One region of the Streptomyces sp. UH6 genome, then DNA from elsewhere that is predicted to be linked to it. Evidence: riboswitches for the same ligand, from Rfam matches in the RefSeq annotation. Region 1 holds a riboswitch; each other region holds the start of a gene.
What was found. A riboswitch is a leader RNA that binds a small molecule or an ion and turns the genes downstream of it on or off. The one in region 1 is predicted to bind cyclic di-AMP.
Positions count from the first base shown of each region.

Region 1 (7,570 bases):
GCCAGGTTGAACGTGCCCCAGTGGATGGGCAGCAGCGCCCCGCCCGGCGTGCCGCCCTGGAGGTCGAGGTGGGCGCGCAGGCCCTCCGCGGGGGTCATGTGGATGTCCGGCCAGTGCTCCGAGTAGGCGCCGAGCTGGATCATCGTGACGTCGAAGGGGCCGAACGCGGCGCCGATGTCCCGGAAGCCGTCGAAGTAGCCGGTGTCACCGCTGTGGTAGACGCGGTGGCGTTCGCCGACGACGCTCCAGGAGGCCCACAGGGTGTGCTGGGTGTTGCGCAGCCCGCGGCCGCAGAAGTGGCGGGCGGGCGTCGCGGTGAGGGTGAGGGAGCCGACCCGGGTCGACTCGTGCCAGTCGAGTTCGCGCAGGCGTGCGCCGGAGACGCCCCAGCGTTCCAGGTGGGCGCCGACGCCGAGTGGGACGGCGAAGAGGGTGTCGGTCCCGGCCAGCGCCTTGATGGTGGGCATGTCCAGGTGGTCGTAGTGGTCGTGGGAGATCACGACGACGTCCACCGGTCCCAGTGCGGCGAGCGGCGCGGGAACGGGGTGGAGCCGGCGGGGGCCGGCGAAGGTGACCGGGGAGCAGCGCTGACCCCAGACGGGGTCGAACAGCACCCGCCGGCCGTCGATCTCGGTCAGCACGGTGGAGTGGCCGAGCCAGGTGACCCGCAGTCCGTCGGCCGGCGGGGTCGCCAGGTCGGCGAGGGTGCTGGGGTGCAGGGGTATGGGCCGCGCGGGGGCGCGCAGCGCGCGGGCCTCGCGGTCGAGGAGTCCCTTGGCCAGTTCACGCCGCGAGGACGGGTCGGGGGTCGTGCGGGTGGGTCCGGCCGGGTTGCGGAAGACGCCGTCGGCGAAGTGGGGCGAGGCCTGGATGCGGGCCAGCCGCTTTCCCCGGGCCTCGGCGCCGAACGCCTCGGGGCGCAGGCCCCGCAGCAGCGACGCGCCCGCCGCGGTGACGGATCGGGAAAGGGAACCGCTGTCGCTCACAGGTGGCCTCCAGCCGCTGTGCCTGATCGGGTGTGCTCGAAGGTGCGCGTGTCCATGCTCCTACGGACGCGGACGTCGTGCGCCGCGTTGCCTCGATCCGTGCGCCCCGGGCACGCCGATCCGGCCACCGCGCGATCCACGGTGTCCCGCCGGTCCGCGGACCGGCGGGACACCGTGGTGCGGCTCAGACGGCCCTGGCGAGCCAGGACTTGAGGTCGTCGAGCGCGAGGGTGCCCTTGGCGACGACGGTGTCCCCGGAGGACCGGCCGCGCAGGCGCCGCCCGATCCACGGCACCAGGTGCCCGCGTGCCCAGTGCACGTCGTCGAGGCGGACCTCCAGGACGCCGCGCTGGGGCAGCGGCGGCCAGGGCTGCTCGGGGTCGGCGGGGACCTCGAGGCCGAGGACCTGGCCGGCGCGGAGCGCCACCCGGGTGTGCCCCTCGGCGGAGAGGTGCAGCCGGTCGTCGTCCCAGGCGCGGCGGTCCTGGACGCTGCGGAGGGACCACAGGTCCAGCACCCGGCAGTCGTAGCGGTCGGCGATGGCCCGCACGTGCCCGTTGTACGTGGCGATCTTGCCCCGGAGGTGCTTGAGCACCGGAACGCCGCGGGTGTCGAACCCGGTCGCGACGAGGACGCTGCCGGCCGCGGACGCGAGTTCGGCGACGGCCTTCTCGAAGCGGTCCGCCACGTCGTCGGGGTCGGTGCCCGGGCGGAGGATGTCGTTGCCTCCGGCGCAGATGGACACCAGGTCGGGGGCGAGGCCGCGGACCTGGGGCACCTGGTCGGCCACGATCTGGTCGAGCAGCTTTCCGCGCACGGCGAGGTTGGTGTAGCGGAAGTCGCCCTCCGGCCTGCGGTCGGCGAGGAGCACCGCGAGGCGGTCGGCCCAGCCGACGAACGTCCCGTCGGGGCCCTGGTCGCCGACGCCCTCGGTGAAGCTGTCCCCGACGGCCACGTACGACCCGACCGACCCGATCACTGTTCTGCTGTCATTCTTCGAATCGTCTGCCACATCGAGGCATCTTTCACCTTCGGATGTGAGCTACGCGACCGTAGGGAGGGGTTGACGGTGGGTGAGAAACGCCACTCGTCTTCCGTCGCCCGGGCAGGCGGCCGGACGGCACCCGGAAGGTGGCCGGACGGGGAGCGCCGAGGGCCGCACTTCCGGAAGGGAAGTGCGGCCCTCGGTTCGCGCGCAACCGCGAGGTCCCGCGGGGGTCAGCCGACGCTGACCCCGTGCGAGCGGAGGTAGCCGACCGGGTCCACGTCGGAACCGTAGTCGGGCGAGGTGCGGACCTCGAAGTGCAGGTGCGGGCCGGTCACGTTGCCGGTGGCGCCGGACAGACCGATCTGCTGGCCGACGGTGACGGTCTGGCCGGCGGAGACGGACAGCTGCGACAGGTGGGCGTACTGGGAGTACATGCCGTCCTCGTGCTGGATGACGACCTGGTTGCCGTAGGCGCCGCCGTTGCCGGCGGAGACCACGGTGCCCGCGGCGATGGACTTCAGCGGGGTGCCGGTGGGCAGGGCGAAGTCGACACCGGTGTGGTAGCCGCTGGACCACATGCTGCCGGCGGTGCGGTAGGCGGTGCCGAGGGCGGCGTCCGCGGGGGCGGTGTAGCCGCCGGCGGCGGCCGCGTCGGCGACCGTGGTCTTCGGGGCCTCGGTCTTGGGCGCGGCGGCCTTCGCCTGGGCGGGCTTGGCGGCGGCCTTCTTGCCGAGGTCGAGCTTGGTGCCGGGCTTGATCAGGCGCGGGTTGTCACCTACGACGTCGCGGTTGATCTTGTACAGCTTCTTCCAGCCGCCGGCGACCTTCTTCTTGTCGGCGATCTTCGCCAGGGAGTCGCCCTTCTTGACCTTGTAGGTCTCGGAGGCGGCCTTCTTGGCGGCGACCGGCAGGCTCTGCGCGCCCTGCTGGGGGGCGGCGTGGGCACCTGCGGCGCCGAACAGGGGCAGGCCGAGCGCCACGGCGCCCGTTCCGGCGACGGCGATGGAGCGGGTGAGGCGCTGGACGCCGGTGGGGCGGCGGTGCTTCTGATGCTTCGCGGGCATGACGTGGTCCTCTCCGTCGCCTGCGAGGTGAGCTGTCGGGTGCGGGCTGGAGATGCCCGGCCGCGCTGGGCGCGGCTTAACCCCTAGCCCGTTCCGGAGACCGGAACAGGCGTGTACCTGTGGGTCCCCCGCTCCTGCCGTACTCGGGTTACTCGGGTGAGTGTGAGAGATCCGGGCGGCGGCAGGATTCGGCGTCCGTCCGGATCGGATCGTGAACGTATGCGACCGGGGCGCAACGGGACAAGCGCGGGAAATCAACGAAGGTGCATTGTTTGTGATCACTTAAGTGCAAAACGGTCACAGAGAGTCGCCAGGACCCCCTCAAGTCGACCTCGCCGCACGCCAGTTGCCCGCCCCGCGCCGACGACGCTCGGTCACGGGTATGAGGCTGCTCACCCGGCCGCTCCCCACGACCCCTCACCGCAGGGCGAGTTGTGTTTTACGGTGACAAATCATCGTTGTGTTGAATTGTCCGTATTGCCGCATTTCTCCGTCGCGGGGCCGTGAAGGTTTCCGTCGGGGCGGCACCCTCTCTGTCCTGGGCGGTCATGTCGTATCGTCGGAGCGCACCTGCCGGTTGCCGCACCGGCGGGGCCTAGTGGGAGGAGCCCCCCGTGACGCAGCAGGTCCCGTCGACCGAGCCCCAGCTCGCCGGAGTGCGCAACTTTCGCGACGTGGGCGGGATGCCCACCCGGGACGGCCGCAAGGTGAAGCCCGGCGTGCTGTTCCGCAGCGGGCACCTGGCGAGCGCGACCGCCGAGGACGCCGCCTTCCTCGCCTCCCTGAACCTGCACACCGTCTTCGACTTCCGCAACGACGCCGACCGGAGCCTCGAGGGCCCCGACGTCTCGCTGCCCGGGGTCAGAGAGGTGCGGCTGCCGCTCTCCGACCCGGCCGACGGGGCGGAGTTCTGGAAGCGTGTCCGCCGCGGGGGTATCGACGAGCTCAGGCCCCTGCTGGGCGAGGGCCGCGCCGAGCAGCGCATGATCGCCTCCTACCGGACGACCGTCCTCACCCGCACCGGCGAGCACACGACGGTGCTGCGCGCCATGGCCGAGGAGAGCGTGCCGGCGCTGATGCACTGCTCGGCGGGCAAGGACCGGGCGGGGCTCTCGATCGCGGTCGTGCTGCTCGCACTGGGCGTGGAGCGGGACGCCATCACTGAGGACTACCTGAAGTCGGGGGCCAAGCACCGCCGCTACAAGCTGCACCGGGGCGGCGAGTCCTCCGACCCGTACACGCCGGAGATCACGGAGCTGCTGAGCCCGCTGTTCGACGCGCGGCCCGAGTACCTGGGGGCCGCCTTCGAGACCATCGAGGAGAACTGGGGCGGGGTCGACGCCTACCTGACGCAGGGCCTCGGGGTGACGCCGGAGCTGCGCGAGAGGCTGCGCGAGCGGCTCCTCGACTGAGCGGCTCCTCGACCGAGCGGCCCCTCGACCGAGCGGCTCCTCGACCGACGGAGGCCCGGTGCGGGGCCCGACCGGCTCCGCACCGGGCCCCGGGCCCGCATCCGGCTCAGTTGGCGCGGGCACCCGCCTCGAAGAGCAGCCAGATGAAACCGGCGAAGAGGTGGCCCGCCACGATGTACACGAAGAGACGGATCCAGAGGGCGCGGGGGAGCTTGTCCTCGACGTTCTTCTTGTCGGGGGTCGTCATGACGTGGGCACTCCTGACGGGGTCGGGTGGCCGGCGTTCGCCTCGGGGCCGAGGCAGAGGGCGGCCGTGGGGCTCTGCAGCAGGGTGTGGACGAACAGGAGCTCGGCTCCGTCCGGCCCGTCGGGAGCCAGGCGGTGCGGGGTGAGCGAGTCGAAGTGGGCGCCGTCCCCGGGGCCGAGCACGTGGCTCGTGTCGCCCAGGTGCAGGCGGAGGCGGCCGGTGAGGACGTGCAGCCACTCCTCGCCCGGGTGGACGCGGACCACCTGGTCCTGCGGGCCGCCGCTGCGGGGGATGCGGACCCGGAGGGCCTGCATGGCCCGGCCCGGCGCCCCCGCGTGCCAGTAGCTCCAGCCCCCGGCCCGGGTCTCCAGGGTGTCGGCGGCCCGCACCACGGCCTCGCGGTCGGGGGCGGTCTCGCCGAGCAGCTCGGAGACGGTGGTGCCAAAGACGCGGGCCAGTCCGAGGAGGACGGGCAGGGAGGGCTGGCGGTGGCCCGTCTCCAGGCGGGACAGGTGGGCCGGGGAGAGGTCCGCGGCCCGGGCGGCGGCCTCCAGCGTGAGGCCTGTGCGGTGGCGCAGCGCGCGGAGCGTGGGGGCTACGCTGGGAAGGTCTCCCGGTGGGCCGGGATCTGCGGCGGACATACCGCCATTCAGCCAGGTTTTTGCCCCAGCGGCAACTTCCTTGCCTCAGAGGCAAGAGGGGGCGGGTGCGGCCTCCGACGCCGCGGGTGAGGAGGCCCCGGCAGCGTCCGGGGGCGCCCCCGGACTCCCGTCCGGAGGCGGCCCGGCCGGCGGTTCCGTGCCGCCTAGCGGTTGGCGGCCGCCTGCTTCATCAGCCGGCGTCCGAAGTCCCACACGAGACCTCCCTGGTGGGCGTCGTCCATCACCGCCGTGAAGGCCGCGACGAAGCGGTCCACCTCCCGTTCACCGATGATCAGCGGCGGAATCAGCTTGATCACCTCGAGGTGGTCGCCGGAGACCTGGGTGAGGATCCGGTGCCGGTGCAGCAGCGGCGCCACCACCATCTGGGCGAAGAGCCCCTTCCGTGCCGCCTGCAGCATCGCCCACCTCCCGCGCAGTTTCAGCGAGCGGGGGCGGCCGAACTCGATGCCGATCATCAGGCCCCGCCCCCGCACGTCGGCGAGCATCTCGTACCTGTCGGTGAGCGCCGCCAGCCGTGACCGCAGCAGCTCCCCCGTGGCCCTCGCGCCGGCGACGACCTGGTCGTCCTCGATCACCGAGAGGACCGCGAGTCCCGCGGCCATCGCCTGCGCGTTGGAGCCGAAGCTCGCGGAGTGGACCAGCACGCGGTCCATGGAGGAGTAGACCTTCTTGAAGATCCAGTCCCTGCCCAGCGTCGCCCCCACCGGCACGTAGCCGCCCGAGAGCGCCTTCGCCACGCACACCAGGTCGGGTTCCACGCCCTCCTCGTGCTGGTAGGCGTAGAAGTCGCCGGTGCGCCCCAGCCCGGTCTGCACCTCGTCGGCGATCAGCAGCGCCTTGTGCCGGCGGAGGAGCTCCTGCGCCGCGCGCAGGTAGCCGGGCGGCGCCTCGTGCACGCCCTTGCCCTGGACGGGTTCCACGATCAGCGCGGCCACGTCGCCCCGCGCCAGTTCGCGTTCCAGCGCGGTGAGGTCGCCCAGCGCGACGGCGGTGTCCGGCAGGAGCGGGCCGAAGCCGTCCCGGAAGCCCTTCTCCCCGTTGACGGACAGGGAGCCGGCGGTCAGTCCGTGGAAGGCGTGGTCGCAGTGGAGGACGCGGGGGCGCCCGGTGGCCCGGCGGGCGAACTTCAGCGCGGTCTCCACCGCCTCGGTGCCGCTGTTGCCGAAGAAGACGCGGTCCAGGTGCGGGCTGTGGGCCAGCAGCCGTTCGGCCAGCAGGCCGGGCAGCGGCGGGCAGTCGAAGCGGGTGAGGTCGGCGAGCTGGGCGTCGAGGACATCGTGGAGCGCCTTGCGGACCACCGGGTGGTGGCGGCCGAGCCCCATGACGCCGAAGCCGGCCAGCATGTCCAGGTAGTCGTTGCCCTCGGCGTCCCAGAAGTAGGCGCCCTCGGCCCGCTCGTAGACCTTGTCGAAGCCGAGGGTGCGCAGCATCCGCGGCAGCTGGTGGTTGAGGTGGCGCTCGTGGAGGGCGTACCGCTCGGCGGAGCGGTCCTCGAGCAGGGCGGCGAGGTCGAAGCGCGTCACGGCAGTTCCTTCACGGCCGTGGCCCGCCTCTCCGGCTGGTTGGCGCGGTTGGTGGCGACGGTGTCGCGCAGCGCCCGCAGGGACTCCTTGAGGGATCCCATGGTGGCGAGGACCGCGGTGGGCTCGTAACCGCAGTGCGCCATGCAGTTGGCGCAGCGCGGGTCCTTGCCGCGTCCGTACTTCTCCCAGTCGGTCTCCTCGACCAGTTCCCGGTAGGTGGGGACGTACCCGTCGCTCATCAGGTAGCAGGGCCGCTGCCAGCCGAAGAGCGAGTAGTTGGGGATGGCCCAGGCGGTGCAGTCGAAGTCGGCGCGGCCTTCCAGGAAGTCGAGGAAGAGCGGGGAGTGGTTGAGCCTCCAGCGGCGGCGGTTGCCGCCGGAGAAGGCCTTGCGGAAGAGTTCGCGGGTCTGCTCCACGCCGAGGAAGTGTTCCTGGTCGGGGGCCTTCTCGTAGGCGTAGGCGGGCGAGATCATCATCTCGTCCACCTCCAGCTCGTCGTTGAGGTAGTCGAGGACCTCCACGACGGTCTGCGGGGTGTCGGTGTTGAAGAAGGTGGAGTTGGTGGTGACCCGGAAGCCGCGCCGCTTGGCCTCCTTGACGGCCGCCACCGCCTCGTCGAAGACGCCCTCCTTGGCGACCGAGGCGTCGTGCCTCTCGCGCAGGCCGTCGATGTGGACGGCGAAGGCGA
Region 1 is NZ_JACADT010000171.1:603-8,172, reverse strand. It holds partial or broken gene HW445_RS11650 (MBL fold metallo-hydrolase) at 1-935, opposite strand, end outside; gene HW445_RS11645 (SGNH/GDSL hydrolase family protein) at 1,171-1,962, opposite strand; gene HW445_RS11640 (M23 family metallopeptidase) at 2,205-3,038, opposite strand; cyclic di-AMP (ydaO/yuaA leader) riboswitch at 3,043-3,207, opposite strand; gene HW445_RS11635 (tyrosine-protein phosphatase) at 3,653-4,450, shown strand; gene HW445_RS11630 (DUF6126 family protein) at 4,557-4,697, opposite strand; gene HW445_RS11625 (helix-turn-helix domain-containing protein) at 4,694-5,338, opposite strand; gene HW445_RS11620 (aspartate aminotransferase family protein) at 5,503-6,882, opposite strand; gene hpnH (adenosyl-hopene transferase HpnH) at 6,879-7,570, opposite strand, start outside.

Region 2 (10,771 bases), on a different contig from region 1:
AAGGCCGTGACGGCCTTCCTGCACCAGCGGGACGAGTTCGCCGCGGGGAAGGGGCTGCCGGCCGCGGTCGCGCACTCGGCCTCCGCCTCCCGGCAGTGGGTCTCCGACGAGCTCACCCAGTCCGCCACCGAGGTGGCCGAGCGCAGCCGCGCCGAGGGGCAGGCCTGGCTGGCCCGGCTCTGGAGGATCACCCTCTACGCCGTGTGGGGCGCGGTGGTGCTGCTCCTGCTGGTACAGGCGCTCACCGCGATCGGGGCCGGCTGGACCCCGGCGCGCTCGGCCGGACTGCTCGCCGCCCTGGTGACGGGCGCCGCGCTGTCCGCCGCCTCCTGGTACCACCGTGATCGGGGCGGCGTGCTCGCCCCGGTGATCGGTGAGGACAACCGCCTCTCCACCTCCCGCGCGGTGGCCACCGCCTGGGTGCTGTTCACCGCCTTCGCCGTGCTGACCCTGGCCGGCCAGCTGGCCGCCGCCTCCGGCCACCGGGAGCGCGACTCGCTGATCGCGGGCCTGAACCTCGCCCGGGGCGCGGGCATGGTGACGGTGCTGGCCGTGGTCTGTGCCATCGCGGTGCTGGTCCGGCGGGTGGTGAGCCTTCGGGTGCTCGGCCAGCGGCTGCAGAAGGTCCGTGCCGACCGCCCGCGCGCCGCCGACCTGCTGACCGACGACTCCGGGCGGGGCAGCTTCGCCGACATCCAGTACGTGGTGATCTCCGCCGTGGCGCTGGTCTTCGGCCTGGTCCGGCTCGCCCGCCGCCCCGAGCAGCTGCCCGACCTGCCGTGGGGGCTGGCCGTGGTGGTGCTGGTCTCCGCGGCGACGTACCTGGCCGGCAAGTACGCGGAGGGCGGCCGCCCGGTCGTCCTCTCCGTGGTGCGGGCCCGCGAGGCCGGAGACCTGGACGGGCCGATCCGCACCGGGGACGACATCGAGATCCGTGGCGCGGGGTTCGTGCCCCCGGGGGCGCAGGGCGCGGACCGGCTGTCGCGGATGGTCGTCCGCATAGGGTCGGTCAACGTCCACGTTCCGCTGGTCCCCGTCACCGGCGGCTTCAGCAACCCCTCGGACACGGTGCTGACGGTGCCGGTCCCGGCCGAGGTGGAGCCCGGCCGGGTGGAGGTGCAGGTGGTGACCGCGGCGGGGCTGGAGACCAACCGGATGGTCGTCGACATCACCGAGTGACGTCACGCCGCGGCGCACGTAGGCTGTCCCCCGAATTGGTTGACGGATAAACCGACCTGCGGGAAAGGCGGCCACGGTCATGGCGGTCACCACCACCGGCGCCACCCGGACGTCCGGCCCGAGGGAGGCCGCCGCACGCTTCGCGCTGCTCCCCCTGAGGGTCTTCCTCGGCGTCACCTTCCTCTACGCGGGCCTGGACAAGCTCACCGACTCCGCCTTCCTGAAGGAGTCCGGCCCCGGCTCCATCGGCGGGCAGATGGACGCGGTCCGCGACGTCTCCGCCGTCCCCGCCCTGGTCGACCTCGGGCTGAACGCCCCCGTCGCCTTCGGCCTCGCCATCGCCCTGGGCGAGCTGGCCGTCGGTCTCGGCACCCTCCTCGGCCTCCTCACCCGTATGGCGGCGACCGGGGGCGCGCTCATCTCGCTGAGCCTGTGGCTGACGATGAGCTGGGCCGCGGAGCCGTACTACCTCGGCAACGACCTCCCGTACCTGATGGCGTGGACCCCGCTGATCCTGGCCGGCGGCGGCGCGCTCTCCCTCGACGCGGCGTGGCGCGCGCGGCGGGCCGGACGGGCGGCGGGGACCGACGCGACCACCGCCTGAGGCCCGCGCCACGGGCGGACCCGCACCGCCCGTGCACCACCTCCGCGTCCCCGCGCACCACCTCCGCGCGCCGTCTTCCGTACGCACGCACCACCTTCCGCGCTCACGCGCCGACCACCGCGCTGGCGCACCACCTCCGCGCTCCCCGAGCACCCCTGGCCGTGGAACGTCACTGCGCCACGAAACGCTGTTGCGCTACCGAACGCCGCCACGCCCTCACGATCGGCCACGCTTTTACGAAGGTCACAAAAACGTATCGGGCATAACGCACACCGTCCTTCACACGGACACCACGGGTTGGCTAACGTGCCGCGCGGGCCGTCCGATCCCGACCGGCGAACCTCGCCGGTCCGCGCGGCCCCCGCCGAGTCCGGTGCCGTGCCGGAGCCGGGGACCCGCGCGCACCACCTGGGGTGAATCGATCCGGCCCCGCCGGACCGTAGGGCAACCCTTCCGGAAGTCCCGCCCGAACCCGACAGCTAACCCGGTAGGCGGGAGACGGAAGGAGTCGCCGCCTTGGCGTCGCACCGAAAACCCCGCCCCACGGGCCTGCTCGCGGGTATACGCACCCCCGCGCTGGCGACCGTCGCCCTCACCTCCGTGGCCCTGCTGACCCAGACCGCCCAGGCCGCGCCCGCCGACCGCCCCAGCCTCGAAGAGGTCCAGAAGAAGGTCGACACCCTCTACCGCGAGGCCGAGGCGGCCACCGAGAAGTACAACTCGGCCAAGGAGCAGAGCGAGCAGCAGCGCGAGGAGCTCGACAAGCTGCTCGACGACGTCGCCGAGCGCACCGAGGAGCTGAACGAGGCCCGCGAGAGACTCGGCTCCTACGCCGCCGCCCAGTACCGCTCCGGCACCGCCCTCCCCGACACCGCGACCTTCCTGCTCGCCGACGCGCCTCAGGACTACTTCGACCAGGCGCAGCTGATGGACCGCCTGACGGGCCGGCAGAAGGATGCCGTCGACGACTTCGTGGAGCGGCAGGCCGCCACGTCCGAGAAGCGGCAGGAAGCCACCGAGAGCCTGGAGACGCTGAGCTCCTCCGAGGAGGAACTGCGCACCAGCAAGGCGACCGTCCAGAAGAAGCTGACCGACGCCCGGGAACTGCTGGCCGACCTGACCGCCGAGGAGAAGGCGCGGCTCGCCGAGATCGAGCGGCAGAAGGAGGAGGAGGCCCGCCGGAAGGCGGAGGAGCTCGCCCGTCGGCAGGCCGCCGAGGAGAAGGCCCGGCAGGAGGCGGCCGCCGAGCAGGAGGCCGACGAGGCCGCCGGCGGCGGGAGCGGCGCGGACGGTGGCTCCGGGACGGGAGGCGGCACGGACGCCTCCGCCACGCAGGGCCAGAAGGCGGTCGCGTTCGCCGAGGCCCAGATCGGCCTTCCCTACGTCTGGGGCGCGACCGGCCCGGACTCCTACGACTGCTCCGGCCTGACCCAGGCGGCCTGGAAGGCCGCCGGCGTGGACCTGCCCCGCACCACCTACGACCAGGTGAACGCCGGCACCACCGTCCCGGTCTCCGAGGCGAAGCCGGGCGACCTGGTCTTCTTCTACGACGACGTCACCCACGTGGGCGTCTACATCGGCGAGGGCATGATGATCCACGCCCCGAAGCCCGGTGCGTACGTCCGTGAGGAGTCCATCTACTACGACGGCGAGGGCTCCATCCACAGCATCGTGCGCCCCGCCTGACCGGCACCGGAACCGGAACCGGAAACGGCGACCCCGCCTCAGCCTCGGTTCCGCTTCGGCTTCGGCTTCGGCTTCGGCTTCGGCAGCGTCGGAGCCGAAGCCGGGCGGAAGACGACGACGGCCCGCACGCCTCGAGCGTGCGGGCCGTCGCGCGTGCGTCAGCGCGGCCGAGTCACTTCCACAGCACCGCGATGAAGATGTTCACCGTGGTCAGCGCACCCACCAGGGCGAACTGCCCCTTGGACACCCGCTCCTCGTCCCGCTTCACGTAGACCAGGCCGAGGATCACGATCAGCAGCAGCAGCTTGACGCCGATCTTGATGTGGTTGACCGAGCCGCCCTGTGCCTCGTTGAGACCGACCAGGACGATGCCGGTGACCAGCATGGTGAGGGCGCCGTGCAGCATGCCCGGGGTGAAGCGGGCGGCGCCCTGACCGATGGCCTTCATCTGGTGGAAGAAACCGCCGAGCAGGGCGGCGATACCGATGATGTGAAGACCGACGAAGATGTGCAGGAGTACGTCCATGCCGGGGAGCCTAGCCACCGCGCTTTCCCACCCCGGAGGCGGGCCGTCGCGTAGCACCCCTGCCGTCACATCCGCCCCGGAAGTGCACATTCGGTCACTCCACCGCACCAAGCCGTCACGACCGAACCGCTACTGGGTTACCCCCCGGACCATAGTGACCCTTTGCGTTCAGCTGCACACAAACCGTTACCAGACGGTGACGTACCGGATTAGCGTCCTCCCCCAGGTGACCGGCTCCCCTCATGTCGTCCTGACCAGGACGGCGTCGGTCACCGACCGAAGGTCCGGCGGTGGCCTGCCTCCCCTGTGCAGGCCACCGCCGGATGTGTGACCGCCCCCGCCCGGCGGCGGGACGTACGGAAGGACGTGGACTCCACGTGGCATCGCACCGCAAGCCCCCACAGCACAGGCGGAGCGGCAGCAGGGCCCGCACACTGCTCACCGCGGTACTCGCGGGAGCGGCGGCGTCGGCGGGACTCGACGGAGTCGGACACGCGGCGCCGAAGCCGACGCCGGAGCAGGTCAGGGAAGAGGTCGACCAGCTCTACCGGGAGGCCGAGGCGGCCACCGAGAAGTACAACGGGGCCAGGGAAAGGACGGAGGCCGCCGAACGCCGGGTGGGCAAGCTGCAGGACGAGGCCGCCCGGCGGACCGAGGAGCTGAACACCGCGCGCGAGTCCTTGGGTTCGGCCGCCGCCGCGCAGTACCGCTCCGGCAACGGCCTCGGGCCCGCCATGCAGCTGGCGCTCTCCTCCGACCCCGACCGCTTCCTGCGGGACGCCGGCCTCGCCGAGCGCGCCGGCGCCCTCCAGGCCACCGAGGTCGCCTCCGTGGCACGGCAGATCCGCGAGCTGGACGAGGTGCGCCAGGAGGCCCGGACCGAGCTGAAGGAGCTGGAGGACCAGCAGAAGCGGGCACAGCGGCACAAGAAGACCGTCACCGGAAAGCTGGGCAAGGCCCGCCGGCTGCTCTCCCGCCTCACCGCCGAGGAACGCGCCCGGCTCGCCGCCGAATCCGGCGGCGGGAACGCCGAGGCTCCACCGGCCCGGCCCGGCGGAACCGGCGGCGCGAAGAACTCATCGGGCACGGTCTCCGCGCCCAACACCCGTGCGGCCGCCGCGATCTCGTACGCGCAGCGGAAGCTGGGCAGTCCCTACGTCTGGGGCGCCACCGGCCCCGACGCCTTCGACTGTTCAGGGCTCGTCCAGGCCGCCTACCGTTCCGCGGGCGTCTCCCTCCCACGCACCACCTACGCACAGATCGGCGCGGGACAGCGTGTCTCCCGGTCCCAGCTCCGCCCGGGCGACCTGGTCTTCTTCTACCCCGGGGTCACCCACGTGGGCATGTACATCGGCGACGGCAAGATGATCCACGCGCCCAATCCCTCCGCCCCGGTCCGTGTCGCCCCGGTCGACGAGATGCCCTTCGCCGGAGCGACACGGGTGGTGTGACGACTCCCGGACACCCCCGCACGGGCGATCACACGGACCCGTGGACCGCGCAGACGCACGACCCGGACACACCGCAGGACACGGGCGGTGGGGTGGATGGGAGGACGGGTGGACAGGCGGACGGGTGCGCAGACCGGCAGACGGGCAGACGGGCAGACGGCCGGACCGGACGCCCACAGGGACCCGGCGGATGAACGCGCCGCACACCCCGCGCGGACCAGTCCGCACCGGAAGCCCCGGAGGCACCGCCCGGACCGGACGGACCGCCCGGACCGAACAGACCGGACGCACCGCACGCACCGCACGCACCGTCCCGGCCGCGTGCGGGCGCTCCCTCACACCAGCCGTCGGGCCGTGGCCCAGCGGGTCAGCTCGTGCCGGTTGGAGAGCTGGAGCTTGCGAAGGACCGCCGAGACATGGGACTCCACCGTCTTCACCGAGATGAAGAGCTGCTTGGCGATCTCCTTGTAGGCGTAGCCCCGCGCGATCAGCCGGAGCACCTCCCGCTCCCGCTGCGTGAGACGGTCCATGTCCTCGTCCACCGGCGGGGCGTCGGTCGAGGCGAAGGCGTCGAGGACGAAACCCGCCAGGCGGGGGGAGAAGACCGCGTCGCCGTCCTGCACCCGGAAGACCGAGTCGACCAGGTCGTTCCCGGTGATCGTCTTGGTGACGTAGCCGCGGGCCCCACCGCGGATGACGCCGATCACGTCCTCCGCAGCGTCGGAGACCGAAAGGGCGAGGAACCGCACCGGCCGCTCGGGGTCGGCCGCCAGTCCCGCGCACCGGCGGAGCACCTCGACACCGCCTCCGCCCGGCAGGTGCACGTCGAGCAGGACGACCTCGGGCCGGGTGGCGGTGATCACCTCCACCGCCTGGTCGACATCCGCCGCCTCGCCCACCACCTCGACGCCGGTGCGTTCCGTCTCGCCGATCTCCGCGCGCACCCCGGTGCGGAACATGCGGTGGTCGTCGACGAGCACGACCCTCACCCGGCGCTCGGCACCGGGCGCTCCCCCCGTGCCGGCCGTCCCGCTGCCCGTGCCCTCGGCACCGGTGGCTCCGGTCGCGTCGCTCATGACGTCCTCTCCGCCCTCTCCATCTCCAGCTCGACCTCGGTGCCCCCGTCGGGCACGGCCCGGACCCGGGCCGTGCCGCCGTTGCGCTCCATGCGGCCGATGATCGACTCCCGGACACCCATCCGGTCGGCGGGTATCGCATCGAGGTCGAAGCCGGGGCCCCGGTCACGGACCGACACGAACACCGACCGCCCCTCCACCTCGGCGTAGACCTGTACCGGCCCGCCCTCGCCACCGTACTTGGCGGCGTTCACCATGGCTTCCCGGGCGGCCTGGATCTGGGCACCGAGTTTCTCGTCGAGCGGGCAGTCGCCGACCACCACGACCTCCAGGGGGACGCCGTGCTTGTCCTCCACCTCGGCCGCGGTGCTCCGGACCGCCTCCGCGAGCGTCTCCGGCTCGGCCTCCTCGTCCTTGCCGGATCCCTCCGGCCGGTACAGCCAGGCGCGCAGCTCACGCTCCTGGGCACGGGCCAGCCGGCGCACCTCGCCCGCGCTGTCGGCGTTGCGCTGGATCAGCGTCAGCGTGTGCAGCACCGAGTCGTGGACGTGCGCGGCAACCTCGGCCCGCTCCTGGGCGCGGATGCGCATCAGCCGTTCCGCCGACAGGTCCTGCGTCATCCTCACCAGATAGGGACCGGCGAGCAGGGCCACCCCGACCAGGACGGCCAGCGCGGCCTGGAGGACCGAACCGAGGTGCGCGGCGGACCCCTGAAGGACGAACATGCCGGACACTCCGGCCGTCACCAGCAGGACGCCGGCCGCGGCGCGGGCCAGTGTCACCGTCCGCCGACGGCGGCCCACCTCCATCCAGCGGGCCCGCCGGGCGTTGTCCGCCTGCCGCCACACCAGGGCCACACCCGCCCCGACCAGCACCGCGGGCCAGAGGTAGGCCCGGGCGACGCCGCCGAGGTCCATGCTGCCCACGAAGATCAGGGCGACCACGACCATCAGCAGCAGGGCGACCAGCTGCCCCCTGTCCGGCTTCCGCGCCACCAGGCGGCGCGGAGAGCCCGACCCCTGGGACCTGGTGGGGCCGGTCGACCCCGACGTCTCCGGCCCACCCGTCCCTGCCGCACCGGACGCCGCCGACGCACCCGACGCACCTGCGGAACCCGCGGCACCTGACGAGACGGGCGACGCCTGCTTGCGGCCGTCCGCGGCCCCGACCCCGCCGATGCCCAGCGGCACGAAGAACCAGAAGGCCGCGTACAGCAGGGCGCCCAGCCCCTGCGCGACGAACAGGCCCACGAAGACGAGGCGGACCCACGCCACGGGCAGGCCGAGGTGTCCGGCGAGCCCCCGCGCCACGCCCCCGAGCCAGCGTCCGTCACCGCTGCGGTAGAGCTTGCGCGGCGGCCGCGGGTCGTCGAGTGATGCTGCGGCTTCCGGCATGCCACGATCGTCACACGCCGCGCCCTCAGGGTCATCAGGGTTGGCCCCTCAGACAACCCTGATCCGGGCCGCGGCGCGCCTCGAACGATTCCCCCGGCACGGGTCGGGGCGATTTCAGGGTTCTCCCAGGGTCGTTCCGACTCCCGCGAAGCCGTCCCGCCCGTCACCATGAATGCATGACGGATCACCACCACGCGCCGAGCCCCGCGTCCCCCGACGCGCAGCGGCGTACCGGTGCGTCCGCGGCCGACGAGGAGCCCCCGGAGGGCGAGGCGCGGCCGCTGCGGCGCGACCGGCGGCACAAGATGCTGGGAGGGGTCTGCGCGGGCCTGGGCCGTCAGTGCGACATGGATCCGGTGATCTTCCGGATCACCCTCGCGGTGCTTTCCGCGACGGGCGGTATCGGCCTGGTCTTCTACGGCTTCGCCTGGCTCTTCCTCCCCTACGAGGACGAGGAGGAGAACGAGATCCGCCGCCTGCTGACGGGACGGGTGGACGGCCCGGCGCTGGCCTCCGTGCTGTTCGCCCTGGTGGGCTGCGGGGTGTTCCTGTCCATGCTGGGCGACGGTGGGCTGCTGACCTTCGGGGCGGTGCTCTCCCTGCTGCTGGCCGGAGCGGGCTACTGGTCCCGGCGCCGCGCCTCCCCCGGGCCGGATCCGCTGTCCGCCCATGCCGCCGCGGACGCGCCGCCCGAGGCGCAGGCGCCCCCTGTCGCCGCCTCGCTCCCGTCGTGGTGGCGTGAACCGATCGTCAAGGACGGCACCTTCGTGGGGGGCACGGGCTATCTGTGGGGCCCCGCCGATCTGGGGGACGCGTCCGACCGGGACCTGGCCGCGGCACTCGCGGTCTCCCGCGGCGGGGCCACGGACGTGGTGGCCGGCCGGGGTGGTCCGGCGGGGAGGGACGAGCCTGCCCGGCCGCCCCGGCCCCGCTCGCTCGGCGGGGTGACGTTCCTGCTGGCCGCGGCGGTGGGTGCGCTGGTGACCGTGCTGAGTGAGGCCGACGGCCCGGCGGTCACCGCCGTCCAGCACGGGCTGGCCTGCGCCCTCCTGGTTCTCGGCGCGGGCATGGTGGTCAGTTCCTTCCTCGGCCGCACCGGCGCGGGCACGGTCTTCTGGGGCCTGGTCACCGCGGGCCTGCTGACGGTCGCGACAGCCCTGCCGCGCGACGTCGACGCCGACTGGATACGCAGGGAATGGCGTCCGGTCTCCGTCGCCGACACCCGGGACGGCTACCAACTGGGGCTGGGCATGGCGCGGCTCGACCTCACGGACCTGCCGGTGAAGGACGGGCAGACGGTCCCGGTCAGGGTGAACGTCGGCTCGGGCCGCGTCGAGGTGGTCGTGCCCGACGACGTGACGGTGCGGACCCTGATCAACGTCGGTCTGGGTGACATCCGCTCGCCCTCCTCCTCGGGGCGGGACACCGGGGCGGGGGCGGGGCTGACGGAGGAGTACACGCTGCGGGCCGTGGACGGCGGAGGGACAGACGGGGACGCCGGCAGGAACGAGAAGGAGGCGGGGACGATCGAGCTGCGGATCGAGGTCGGCGCCGGCAACGCGGAGGTGACCCGTGTGGCGTCATGAGTTCCAGCCAGGGCGGTTCATATCCGGCCTGGTCCTGATCACCGCGGGCGTGCTCTACGCGGGCGACGCCACCGGGGAGTGGCACATGCCCTGGCTGGTGGCGGTCCCCCTGGTGATCGGTGGGCTCGCGATCGCCGCCGTGGCCGGTCTCGTGGCCCGCACCGTCCGCAGCGGGCGGCGGGACGGGGACGACGCCGTCGGCTGAGCGCGGAGGCGGCTGCGTCAGGCGGCCGCCGGGCGTGCGTCAGGCGTGCGTTGTGCGTGCGTCAGGCGTGCGTTGCACGTGGCCAGGCGTGGGCCAGGCGGGGGCCAGCGGTCTCACGATGCGGTCCTCGGTGGAGGCGTTCCGACCCACCCGTCATACTTCCCCCATGTCCGCGTACTCGAGCTTCGCGTTTATCTATGGCACCCGGCCCGCCGGCTGCCATGGTCGCGTTGCTCATCGCGGATAACCGTAGAGCGACTTCCCAGGCGCCCCGGGCCGGCAAGGCCCGGGGCGCCTGTCGTTTTTCCCGGACCGTCCGGCACCGGGGCTCCTCCGCACACCACGCAGGAGTTCCGATGAGCATCACTCCCATGACCACCCGCCCGGCCGCCACCTCGGCCGACCCGTCGTCCGCCTCGGCGTCCGCTCCGGCCGCGGACCCCGCCGCCGTCATCGCCGACGCCCGGGCGAGGATCGACGCCCTGGACGACCACATCCTGGGTCTGGTGCAGGAACGCATGGCCGTGTCCGCGGTCGTCCAGCAGACCCGGATCGCCACCGGGGGGCGGCGGGTCCATCTCTCCCGTGAGATGGAGGTCCTCTCCCGCTACCGCGACGCGCTGGGCCGCCCGGGAACCTCCCTGGCGATGACCATCCTGGAGCTCTGCCGCGGGCGCGTCTGACTCCCGCCCGTGTACCGACGTGTGCCCGCCCTCCGCTTGCCCCGTCCCGCGCGTACCGTCCTCGCACGGGCGGTACGCGGGCGGTCCCGCACGCGCCCCGTCGATGCCGACCGCACCCGTCCGCCCCGTCAGCCACCGGTCGCGCGCGTGCGCGCCCCTCGCACCACGTACGACCCACGTCGTGCCCGGGCCCGGCACCATCACCCGTCCGGGACCGTGACCGTCGGCCCGAACCCTTCGTTGGTCCGGGTGTCCGTGCCGGCCAGGCACGGCTCCCGAGAAAAACCACGCGTGGCTTGCTGGGGCGGCGAGGTGCACGGATCAACGTGCCGTGCGCCGTGGGACCGTCGCCTCAGGGTTGTGACCGGACGGCAGGGGACA
Region 2 is NZ_JACADT010000031.1:6,808-17,578, reverse strand. It holds partial or broken gene HW445_RS04415 (hypothetical protein) at 1-1,179, shown strand, start outside; gene HW445_RS04410 (DoxX family membrane protein) at 1,259-1,783, shown strand; cyclic di-AMP (ydaO/yuaA leader) riboswitch at 2,136-2,293, shown strand; gene HW445_RS04405 (C40 family peptidase) at 2,300-3,469, shown strand; gene HW445_RS04400 (hypothetical protein) at 3,642-3,995, opposite strand; gene HW445_RS04395 (C40 family peptidase) at 4,373-5,446, shown strand; gene HW445_RS04390 (response regulator transcription factor) at 5,782-6,522, opposite strand; gene HW445_RS04385 (ATP-binding protein) at 6,519-7,916, opposite strand; gene HW445_RS04375 (PspC domain-containing protein) at 8,093-9,502, shown strand; gene HW445_RS04370 (hypothetical protein) at 9,489-9,707, shown strand; gene HW445_RS04365 (chorismate mutase) at 10,064-10,390, shown strand.
Region 2: it holds a riboswitch for cyclic di-AMP, as region 1 does, so the genes downstream of both, HW445_RS04405 (C40 family peptidase) here and HW445_RS11640 (M23 family metallopeptidase) in region 1, are expected to answer to the same signal.

Region 3 (10,771 bases), on a different contig from region 1:
GTCGCCACCATCGCCTTCGGCATGGGGATCGACAAGCCGGACGTGCGGTTCGTGGCCCATCTGGACCTGCCGAAGTCGGTGGAGGGCTACTACCAGGAGACCGGCCGCGCGGGGCGCGACGGGCTGCCGTCGACGGCGTGGATGACGTACGGGCTCAACGATGTCGTCCAGCTGCGGAAGATGATCCTCTCGGGCGAGGGCGACGAGGCCTTCCGCCGGCGCGCCCAGGCCCATCTGGACGCGATGCTGGCCCTCTGCGAGACCGTCCGGTGCCGCCGGGGCCAGCTGCTGGCCTACTTCGGCCAGGAGGCGGCCGAGGAGGCGTGCGGCAACTGCGACACCTGCCTCACCCCGCCGGAGACCTGGGACGCCACCGTAGCCGCGCAGAAGGTGCTCTCCACGGTGGTCCGGCTCGACCGGGAGCGGCGGCAGAAGTTCGGCGCGACCCAGATCATCGACATCCTGCTCGGCAAGCGCACGGCCAAGGTGATCCAGTTCGACCACGACCAGCTGTCCGTGTTCGGCATCGGCGAGGACCTCGCCGAGGGCGAGTGGCGCGGTGTGGTCCGGCAGCTGCTGGCACAGGGCCTGCTCTCCGTGGAGGGCGAGTACGGCACGCTGGTGCTGACCGAGGGCAGCGCCGCCGTGCTGCGCGGCGAGCGTCCGGTGCCGATGCGCAAGGAGCCCAGGAAGGCGCCCTCCGCCCGCGGCGAGCGCAAGGCGAAGGCCGCCGCGGCCGTGGCCGAGCTGCCCGAGGAGCTCCAGCCGGTCTTCGAGGCGCTGCGCGCCTGGCGCGGGGAGCGCGCCCGGGAGCAGGGCGTCCCCGCCTACGTGATCTTCCACGACGCGACCCTGCGGGAGATCGCCGCGGCCCGCCCCACCTCGGTGGACGAGCTGCGCGGGATCAGCGGCATCGGCGAGAAGAAGCTGGCCACGCACGGCGAGAGCGTCGTCGGACTCCTGGCGTCGCTCGACGACGCCTGAGCGCGGGGCACCGCGTCGACGAGGTGAGCGCGGGTGCACGCCGCGGTGCCTGAACACGGGGGCGCCTCTCCGGGCACTCCGAGCACGCCGAGCACGGGGGCATGCCCACCACTCCCGGGCGCGGGAGCAGCCCCTCGGTGCCTGAGCACGGGCAGACCGCGACGCACGAGCACCGGGCCCACGTCGGTGCCGGTGCACGGGGCTGCGTCTCCGGACGCCCCAGCACGTCGGGGCCTCTCCGGCGCCTGAGCACCGGCTACGGCCCCCGGCGGCCGGGGGGAATCACCCCGGATCGCGCTCACATGAGACGATCAGCGCCCTATTGCACACATCCGGTCGGCGTGTCAACCCGTCACAGGGGCGCTCCGGATCGTCCGTATTCTCTGATCATGCCCGCACCCGCCGCCTATGCGCCCCCTTCCCGTGCGCTCCCCGCGTACGCCCTCATCGCCACGGACCTGGACGGCACGCTCCTGCGTGACGACGACACCGTCTCCCCCCGCACCCGCGCGGCACTGGGAGGCGCCGCCCGGGCGGGTGCCCGGCATCTGGTGGTGACGGGGCGCCCCGCGCCGCGGGTACGCGACCTGCTCGCCGGGATCGGCGGCGGTTTCGCGGTGTGCGGGCAGGGCGCGCAGCTCTACGACGCGGACCGGGACCGTCTGGTGTGGTCGATGACGCTGGACCGCGAGCTGGCGGAGACCGCCATCGGCAAGATCGAGGCCGAGGTGGGCCAGGTGTACGCGGCCGTCGACCAGGACGGCGCCAACGGGCTCACCCTGATCGAGCCCGGCTACCGGATGGCCCGCCCCACCCTCCCCGCCGTGCGGGTGGACCGCCGGGACGCCCTGTGGGAGCGGCCGATCACCAAGGTGCTGCTCTGCCACCCCGAGCTGACCGACGACGAGCTGACGGCGGTGGCCGCCGCGGCCGTCGGGTCGCTGGCGACGGTGACGATGTCGGGGCCGGGCACCGTGGAGCTGCAGCCGCACGGCATCACCAAGGCGACCGGCCTGGCCATGGCGGCGTCCCGGCTCGGCCTCGGCCCCGAGGACGCCATCGCCTTCGGCGACATGCCGAACGACGTGCCCATGTTCCGCTGGGCGGCCCGCGGGGTGGCCATGGCCAACGCCCACCCCGAGCTGAAGGCGGTCGCCGACGAGGTCACCACGACGAACGAGGACGACGGCGTGGCCGTCGTCCTCGAGCGCCTGTTCCCCTGAGGGAGCCGGTCAGTACGCGCTGTTCACGTTGTCGATCGAGCCGTAGCGGTCGGCAGCGTAGTTGCACGCGGCGGCGATGTTGGCGACCGGGTCGAACGGCGAGGACCCGGTGCCCTCCACGTGGTACTCGTCGAAGGTGGGGTCGATCACCTGGAGCAGGCCCTTGGACGGGATGCCGTTGACGGCGTTGATGTCCCAGTCGTTGATGGCCAGCGGGTTGCCCGAGGACTCGCGCATCACATTGCGGTGGATGCCCTCGTAGGTGCCCGGGATGTCGTGCTTCTCCATGACGTCCAGGGCCTCGTTGATCCACGCGTCCAGGTTCTCCGGCGTCGCGGCGAGCTGGGTGACCTTGTTGCCGGCGGCGGCCGCGGTGTCCTTGGCGGCGGCCGGGGCGTCCTTGGCCGCGGCCGCGGTGTCCTTGGCGGCGGCCGGGGTCTCGGCGGCCCAGGCGCCGGTCGCGCCCGCGATCGGGGCGGCGACGACGGCCGCGGCGACGGCAAGGACGGACGCGGTACGGGTGAAGCGGGTCATGGTTGATCCTTTCCGGCGCCTGCGAGGTGAGCTGTCGGGTTCGGGCCAGAAAGGCTGCCCGGCCCGTCGCCCTGGTCGGGCGACAGGCTTCACCCCGAGCCGTCCGGAAGCGTGCTCCGGGCCGGCGGCGTACCTGGGTCCCCCGCTCCTGCCGTCATGGAATGGGTGTGTGGTGACCGGACGGCGGCAGGACTCGGCGTTCCACCCGGCTGGCCCGAAACGTACGTGAGAGCGGATGTCCGAAACAAGTACGAAAGTCACTGGATCACGCTGGTTGATCATGATTGCGGGTGATTTGCGCCCCACGAGCGCACCGCCATCGACCCTCAACTTCTCCCGATAGAGGGCGAGTTCGCCGTATCCACCCCCGCACGTCCGCGCTCCGCCCCTGTGGCTCACTTCACGGATCGGTCGATGCCCACCCAAAGGGATGGAATGTGCACCAGCTCACTCAACCCACCGAAACCGGACAGGGCATCTCCCGGCCATCTGGCGGGTGGGGGCTGTCGGTGATCGAAACCTGACCGGATACGCTGAGTGGGGTGATGGCAATGACCTATCGACAAACCGTGTAACCGTCAGCACACACCAGCAGACAGGAGACCCCTCGTGACCGTGGTCGGGCCGTTCGGGCTGAGGGTTCGGGACCAGGCGCTGGAGGCCGCCGTCCAGGCGGGCATGGCGGCCGTCGAGGAAGGTCTGCTCGAAGCCACCAAGAGCGAGGTCCCGTTCATCACGGAGGCCGCGCAGCACCTCGTGAAGGCCGGCGGCAAGCGGTTCCGCCCGCTGCTCGTCACGCTCGCCGCACAGTTCGGTGACCCTGAGGCGCCGGGGATCGTCCCGTCGGCGGTGGTCGTCGAGCTCACCCACCTCGCCACGCTGTACCACGACGACGTGATGGACGAGGCCGAGGTGCGCCGCGGCGTGCCCAGCGCCAACAGCCGCTGGGGCAACTCGGTGGCCGTCCTCACCGGCGACTTCCTCTTCGCCCGCGCCTCGCACATCCTGGCCGACCTCGGCCCGGAGGCGGTGCGGGTGCAGGCCGAGGCGTTCGAGCGGCTGGTCACGGGCCAGATCCTGGAGACCGCCGGCCCCTCCGACGGGCGCTCCCCCATCGACCACTACCTCGACGTGCTGGCCGGCAAGACCGGCTCGCTGGTGGCCGTCGCCTGCCGGTTCGGCGCGATGATGTCCGGCGCCGACGACCAGGTCGTGGACGTGCTCACGCAGTACGGCGAGCGGCTCGGCGTGGCCTTCCAGCTCGCCGACGACGTCCTGGACATCGCCTCCGACTCCTCCGACTCCGGCAAGACCCCCGGGACCGACCTGCGCGAGGGCATCGCCACGCTGCCCGTGCTGCGCCTGCGCGAGCGGGTGGAGCGGCTGGGGCGGGCGGAGGACGCCGAGCTGTGCGAGCTGCTCGACTCCGACCTGACGGACGAGGCGCGCCTCGCCGAGGCGGTGGCCCGGCTGCGGGCCCACCCCGCCCTGGAGGACGCCCGGGCGGACACCGTCCGCTACGCCCAGGAGGCCCGGTCTGCGCTCACTCCGCTGCCGGAGTGCGAGGCCAAGACCGCCCTCGTGCACCTGTGCGACGCCGTGGTGCACCGCGCGGGCTGACCCGCCACCGCCGCGGCCGCCGCGCGACCCGCGTACGCCGAAGGCCCGGCCCCCGAGGGGGCCGGGCCTTCGGCGTACGTGCGGGAACCCGCCGGTGCGGGCCCGGTCAGCGGACGAACACGCCCGCCGAGTTCGCCAGGTCCAGGAAGTACTGCGGGGCCACACCCAGCACCACCGTCACCGCGGCACCCACCGCGATCGCGGTGGTCGTCAGCGGCGACGGCACCGCCACCGTGGGCCCCTCCGGCTTGGGCTCGCTGAAGAACATCAGGACGATCACCCGGATGTAGAAGAACGCCGCGACCGCCGAGGACAGCACGCCGACCACCACCAGCGGTGCCGCGCCGCCCTCCGCCGCCGCCTTGAAGACGGCGAACTTGCCCGCGAACCCGGAGGTCAGCGGAATGCCCGCGAAGGCCAGCAGGAAGACCGCGAACACCGCCGCCACCAGCGGCGAACGCCGCCCGAGACCCGCCCACTTGGACAGGTGGGTGGCCTCGCCGCCCGCGTCGCGCACCAGCGTCACCACGGCGAACGCGCCCACCGTGACGAAGGAGTAGGCGGCCAGGTAGAAGAGGACCGAGGAGATCCCCTCCCGCCGCGTCGCGATCACACCGGCCAGGATGAACCCGGCGTGCGCGATCGACGAGTAGGCCAGCAGCCGCTTGATGTCGGTCTGGGTGATGGCGACGATCGCGCCGATCACCATGGTGACCGCGGCCACCGCCCACATCACCGGCCGCCAGTCCCAGCGCAGCCCCGGCAGCACCACGTACAGCAGCCGCAGCAGCGCGCCGAAGGCCGCCACCTTGGTGGCCGACGCCATGAAACCGGTGACCGGGGTGGGCGCGCCCTGGTAGACGTCCGGCGTCCACATGTGGAACGGCACCGCGCCCACCTTGAAGAGCAGGCCCATCGTCACCAGCGCCGCCCCGATGAGCAGCAGCACGTCGTTGCCCATCGTCCCGGCGAGCGCCGGGCTGACCTCCTGCACCGTGCCCTCGACGACCTGCGCGATCCGGCCGTAGTTGACCGAGCCGGCGTAGCCGTAGAGCAGCGCGATGCCGAACAGGGTGAACGCCGAGGCGAAGGCGCCCAGCAGGAAGTACTTGACCGCGGCCTCCTGCGACAGCAGCCGCTTGCGGCGGGCCAGCGCGCACAGCAGGTACAGCGGGAGGGAGAAGACCTCCAGCGCGATGAACAGGGTCAGCAGGTCGTTGGCGGCCGGGAAGACCATCATGCCGCCGACCGCGAACAGCAGCAGCGGGAAGACCTCGGTGGTGGTGAAGCCGGCCTTCACGGCCGCCTTCTCGCTGTCGCTGCCGGGTACCGAGGCCGCCTGGGCGGCGAAGGAGTCCACCAGGTTGCCGTGGGTGGCCGGGTCGAGGCGGCGTTCGGCGAAGGTGAACAGGGCCACCAGGCCGACCAGCAGGATCACGCCCTGCAGGAACAGCGCGGGCCCGTCCACCGCGACCGCGCCCTCCGCGGCGACTCCCGCCCCGGTGGTGGCGTAGCCGCTGACCGCCAGCCCCACCACGGCGGCGAAGCCGGCGGCGAGCGCCACGCCGGAGACGAAGAGCTGGGCGTGGTAGCGGCCCCGGCGGGGCACGAAGGCCTCCACCAGGATGCCCAGCACCGCGGCGCCGATCACGATCAGCACGGGCGAGAGCTGCGCGTACTCGATCGTCGGGGCCTGGATCCTGGCGATCGGCTCGGCCGCCGGTGCGGCCAGATCTGTCCACAGGCCGTGGACGGCTGATGCGCTCACTTGGCCGCCTCCACCTCGGGCTCGGGGTCGTGCTCCTGCACGTCGGACATGGTGTGCCGGACCGCCGGGTTGACGAGGTCCGTGAGGGGCTTCGGGTAGACGCCCAGGAAGATCAGCAGGGCGATCAGCGGTGCCACCACCGCGAGTTCACGCACCCGCAGGTCGGGCAGCTTGACCAGCTCCGGCTTGACCGGGCCGGTCATGGTGCGCTGGTAGAGCACCAGCGTGTAGAGCGCGGCCAGCACGATGCCGAACGTGGCGATGATGCCGACCACCGGGTAGCGGGCGAAGGCGCCCACCAGCACCAGGAACTCGCTGACGAACGGGGCGAGGCCGGGCAGCGACAGGGTGGCCAGACCGCCGATCAGGAAGGTGCCGGCCAGCACCGGGGCCACCTTCTGCACCCCGCCGTAGTCGGCGATCAGACGCGAGCCGCGGCGGGAGATCAGGAAGCCGGCCACCAGCATCAGCGCCGCCGTCGAGATCCCGTGGTTGACCATGTACAGCGTGGCGCCGGACTGGCCCTGGCTCGTCATCACGAAGATGCCGAGGATGATGAAGCCGAAGTGGGAGATCGAGGCGTACGCCACCAGCCGCTTGATGTCCCGCTGCCCGACCGCCAGCAGCGCGCCGTAGACGATGCTGATCAGCGCCAGCACCAGCACCACCGGGGTGGCCCACTTGCTGGCCTCCGGGAAGAGCCCGAGGCAGAAGCGGAGCATCGCGAAGGTGCCGACCTTGTCGACCACGGCCGTGATCAGCACCGCGACCGGGGCGGTGGCCTCCCCCATGGCGTTGGGCAGCCAGGTGTGCAGCGGCCACAGCGGGGCCTTGACCGCGAAGGCGAAGAAGAAGCCGAGGAAGAGCAGCCGCTCGGTGTTCGCGCCCATCTCCAGCTCGCCGCTCGCGCGGGCCGCCACGATGTCCGGGAGCGAGAAGCTGCCCGCGGCCACGTAGAGCCCGATCACCGCGGCCAGCATGATCAGACCGCCGGCCAGGTTGTAGAGCAGGAACTTGACCGCCGCGTACGACCGCTGGGTGGCGGCCGCCTCCTCGCCGCCCTGGTGGGCGCGGTCCCCGAAGCCGCCGATCAGGAAGTACATCGGGATCAGCATGGCTTCGAAGAAGATGTAGAAGAGGAAGACGTCGGTGGCCTCGAAGGAGAGGATCACCATCGCCTCGACCATCAGGATCAGCGCGAAGAAGCCCTGGGTGGGCCGCCACCGCTTGCTGCGTGTCTCCAGGGGGTCGGCGTCGTGCCAGCCGGCCAGCACGATGAACGGGATCAGCAGGGCGGTCAGCAGCATCAGCGCCACGCCGATGCCGTCCACGCCGAGCTCCCAGCGGACCCCGAAGGCCGGGATCCACTCGTAGGTCTCGGTGAGCTGGTACCGCGCACCGCCCGGTTCGAAGCGGACGGCGACCACGACGGCCAGCACCAGCGTGGCCAGCGAGACCAGCAGCGCCAGCCACTTGGCGGCCGTGCGCCGCGCCGCGGGGACGGCGGCGGTGGCGACCGCCCCGAGGGCGGGCAGCACCGCCGTCGCCGTCAGCAGGGGAAAGCTCATGTCAGACCGCCCTCATCAGCAGGGTCGCGGCGACCAGGACCGCCGTACCGCCGAACATCGAGACCGCGTAGGAGCGCGCGAAGCCGTTCTGCAGCCGGCGCATCCGGGAGGAGAGCCCGCCCACCCCCGCCGCGGTGCCGTTGACCACTCCGTCGACCAGCGTGTGGTCGACGTACACCAGGGAGCGGGTCAGGTGCTCGCCGCCGCGGACCAGGACCACGTGGTTGAAGTCGTCCTGGTACAGGTCGCGGCGGGCCGCCCGGGTGAGCAGCGAGCCGCGCGGGGCGACCACCGGCACCGGACGGCGGCCGTAGTGGAGCCAGGCCAGCCCGACGCCGATCACCATCACGGTGACGGTGGCGGCGGTGACGGTCAGCGCGCTGACCGGCGGGTGGCCGTGCTCGAAGGAGGTCACCGGCTCCAGCCAGTGCACGAACCGCTCACCGATGCCGAAGAACGCTCCGGCGAAGACCGAGCCGAAGGCCAGCACGATCATCGGTACGGTCATCACCTTCGGCGACTCGTGCGGGTGCGGCACCCCGCCGTGGCCGGCGGCCGGCTCCACGTCGGGAGCGTCCGGCGAGGCCGCCGGAAGGTTGCGCCAGCGCTCCTCGCCGAAGAAGGTCATCAGCATCACCCGCGTCATGTAGTACGCGGTGATCCCGGCGCCCACCAGGGTCACCGTGCCGAGGATCCAGCCCTGGACGCCGCCCTTGGCGAAGGCCGCCTCGATGATCAGGTCCTTGGAGAAGAACCCGGACAGGCCCGGGAAGCCGATGATCGCCAGGTAGCCGAGGCCGAAGGTCACGAAGGTGACCGGCATGTACTTGCGCAGGCCGCCGTACTTGCGCATGTCGACCTCGTCGTTCATGCCGTGCATCACGGAGCCCGCGCCGAGGAACAGCCCGGCCTTGAAGAAGCCGTGCGTCACCAGGTGCATGATGGCCACCGCGTAGCCGATCGGGCCGAGGCCCGCGGCCAGCACCATGTAGCCGATCTGCGACATCGTCGAGCCGGCCAGCGCCTTCTTGATGTCGTCCTTGGCGCAACCGACGATCGCACCGAAGATCAGCGTGACCGCGCCCACGACGGTGACCACCAGCTGCGCGTCGGGCGCCGCGTCGAAGATCGCGCCGGAGCGGACGATCAGGTAGACGCCCGCGGTGACCATGGTCGCCGCGTGGATCAGGGCCGAGACCGGGGTCGGGCCCTCCATCGCGTCACCCAGCCAGGACTGGAGCGGCACCTGGGCGGACTTGCCGCAGGCGGCCAGCAGCAGCATCAGCGCGATCGCGGTGAGCGTGCCCTCGCCCGCCGCCCCCACCGAGTCCAGAACCGGCGTGAAGGCGAACGTGCCGAAGGTGGTGAACATCAGCATGATCGCGATCGACAGGCCCATGTCGCCGACCCGGTTGACCAGGAAGGCCTTCTTGGCGGCCGTGGCCGCGCTGGGCTTGTGCTGCCAGAAGCCGATGAGCAGGTAGGAGGCGAGACCCACGCCCTCCCAGCCGAGGTACAGCAGCAGGTAGTTGTCGGCGAGCACCAGGATCAGCATCGCCGCGAGGAACAGGTTGAGGTAGCCGAAGAACCGGCGGCGGCGCTCGTCGTGCTCCATGTACCCGATCGAGTACACGTGGATGAGCGAGCCCACACCGGTGATCAGCAGGACGAAGGTGATGGACAGCTGGTCCAGCCGGAACGCCACGTCCGCCTGGAAGCCCTCCACGGGGATCCAGCTGTACAGGTGCTGGACCAGGGTGCGGTCCTCGGCGCCCCGGCCCAGCAGGCCGGCGAAGAGGACGGCGCCGAGGCCGAAGGAGACGAAGGCCAGCGCGGTGCCGATCCAGTGGCCCGCCTTGTCCAGTCTCCGGCCGCCGCACAGCAGGACGGCCGCTCCGAGCAGAGGCGCCGCGATCAGCAGCGCGATCATGTTCTCCACGTCTGCGACCCCTTAGAGCTTCATCAGTCGAGCGTCGTCGACCGAGGCCGAGTGGCGGGTACGGAAGAGCGACACGATGATCGCGAGACCGACCACGACCTCCGCGGCGGCGACGACCATCGTGAAGAAGGCGATGATCTGGCCGTCGAGGTTGCCGTGCATCCGCGAGAAGGCGATCAGTGAGAGGTTGCAGGCGTTGAGCATCAGCTCGATGCACATGAACACCACGATGGCGTTCCGCCTGACCAGCACACCGGTGGCTCCGATGGTGAAGAGCAGAGCCGCGAGATAGAGGTAGTTGACCGGGTTCACTGCTGGGCCTCCTCCGCCCGCGTCAGCTCCGTGGACCCGCCGGGCCGTGGCTGCCGGTCCAGGGGCTTGCGCTCCAGCCGCTCCGCGGACCGCTGCTCCAGCGCCCGCAGGTCCGCGATGGCCTCGGTGGACACGTCACGGATCTGGCCGCGCTCGCGCAGGGTGGCGCTGACGGTCAGCTCGGACGGGGTGCCGTCGGGCAGCAGGCCCGCGATGTCCACCGCGTTGTGCCGGGCGTAGACGCCGGGCGCGGGCAGCGGCGGGATGTACTCGCCCTTGCGGATGCGCTCCTCGGCCAGTTCCCTCTGGGTCTTGGCCCGCTCGGTGCGCTCCCGGTGGGTGAGCACCATGGCGCCGACCGCCGCCGTGATCAGCAGCGCGCCGGTGATCTCGAAGGCGAAGACGTACTTGCCGAACAGCAGGGCCGCCAGGCCCTGGATGTTGCCGCCGGAGTTGGCGGCGGCCAGGCCCTCGAACTCGGTGAGCGTCGCGTTGCCGATCCCGCCGACCAGCAGCGCGCCGAAGCCGAGACCGCAGAGCAGGGCGAGCCAGCGCTGGCCCCGGATGGTCTCCTTCAGCGAGTCCGCCGCCGTGACGCCGACCAGCATGACCACGAACAGGAAGAGCATCATGATCGCGCCGGTGTAGACGACGATCTGCACGATGCCCAGGAAGTAGGCCCCGTTGGCCAGGTAGAACACGGCGAGAACGATCATCGTGCCGGCCAGGCAGAGGGCGCTGTGCACCGCCTTTTTCATGAAGACCGTGCACAGGGCGCCGATCACCGCGATCGTGCCGAGGATCCAGAACTGGACGGCCTCGC
Region 3 is NZ_JACADT010000048.1:2,284-13,054, reverse strand. It holds gene recQ (DNA helicase RecQ) at 1-984, shown strand, start outside; gene HW445_RS05725 (HAD family hydrolase) at 1,374-2,207, shown strand; gene HW445_RS34360 (transglycosylase SLT domain-containing protein) at 2,217-2,741, opposite strand; cyclic di-AMP (ydaO/yuaA leader) riboswitch at 2,745-2,919, opposite strand; gene HW445_RS05715 (polyprenyl synthetase family protein) at 3,351-4,361, shown strand; gene nuoN (NADH-quinone oxidoreductase subunit NuoN) at 4,468-6,129, opposite strand; gene HW445_RS05705 (NADH-quinone oxidoreductase subunit M) at 6,126-7,697, opposite strand; gene nuoL (NADH-quinone oxidoreductase subunit L) at 7,699-9,636, opposite strand; gene nuoK (NADH-quinone oxidoreductase subunit NuoK) at 9,649-9,948, opposite strand; gene HW445_RS05690 (NADH-quinone oxidoreductase subunit J) at 9,945-10,771, opposite strand, start outside.
Region 3: it holds a riboswitch for cyclic di-AMP, as region 1 does, so the genes downstream of both, HW445_RS34360 (transglycosylase SLT domain-containing protein) here and HW445_RS11640 (M23 family metallopeptidase) in region 1, are expected to answer to the same signal.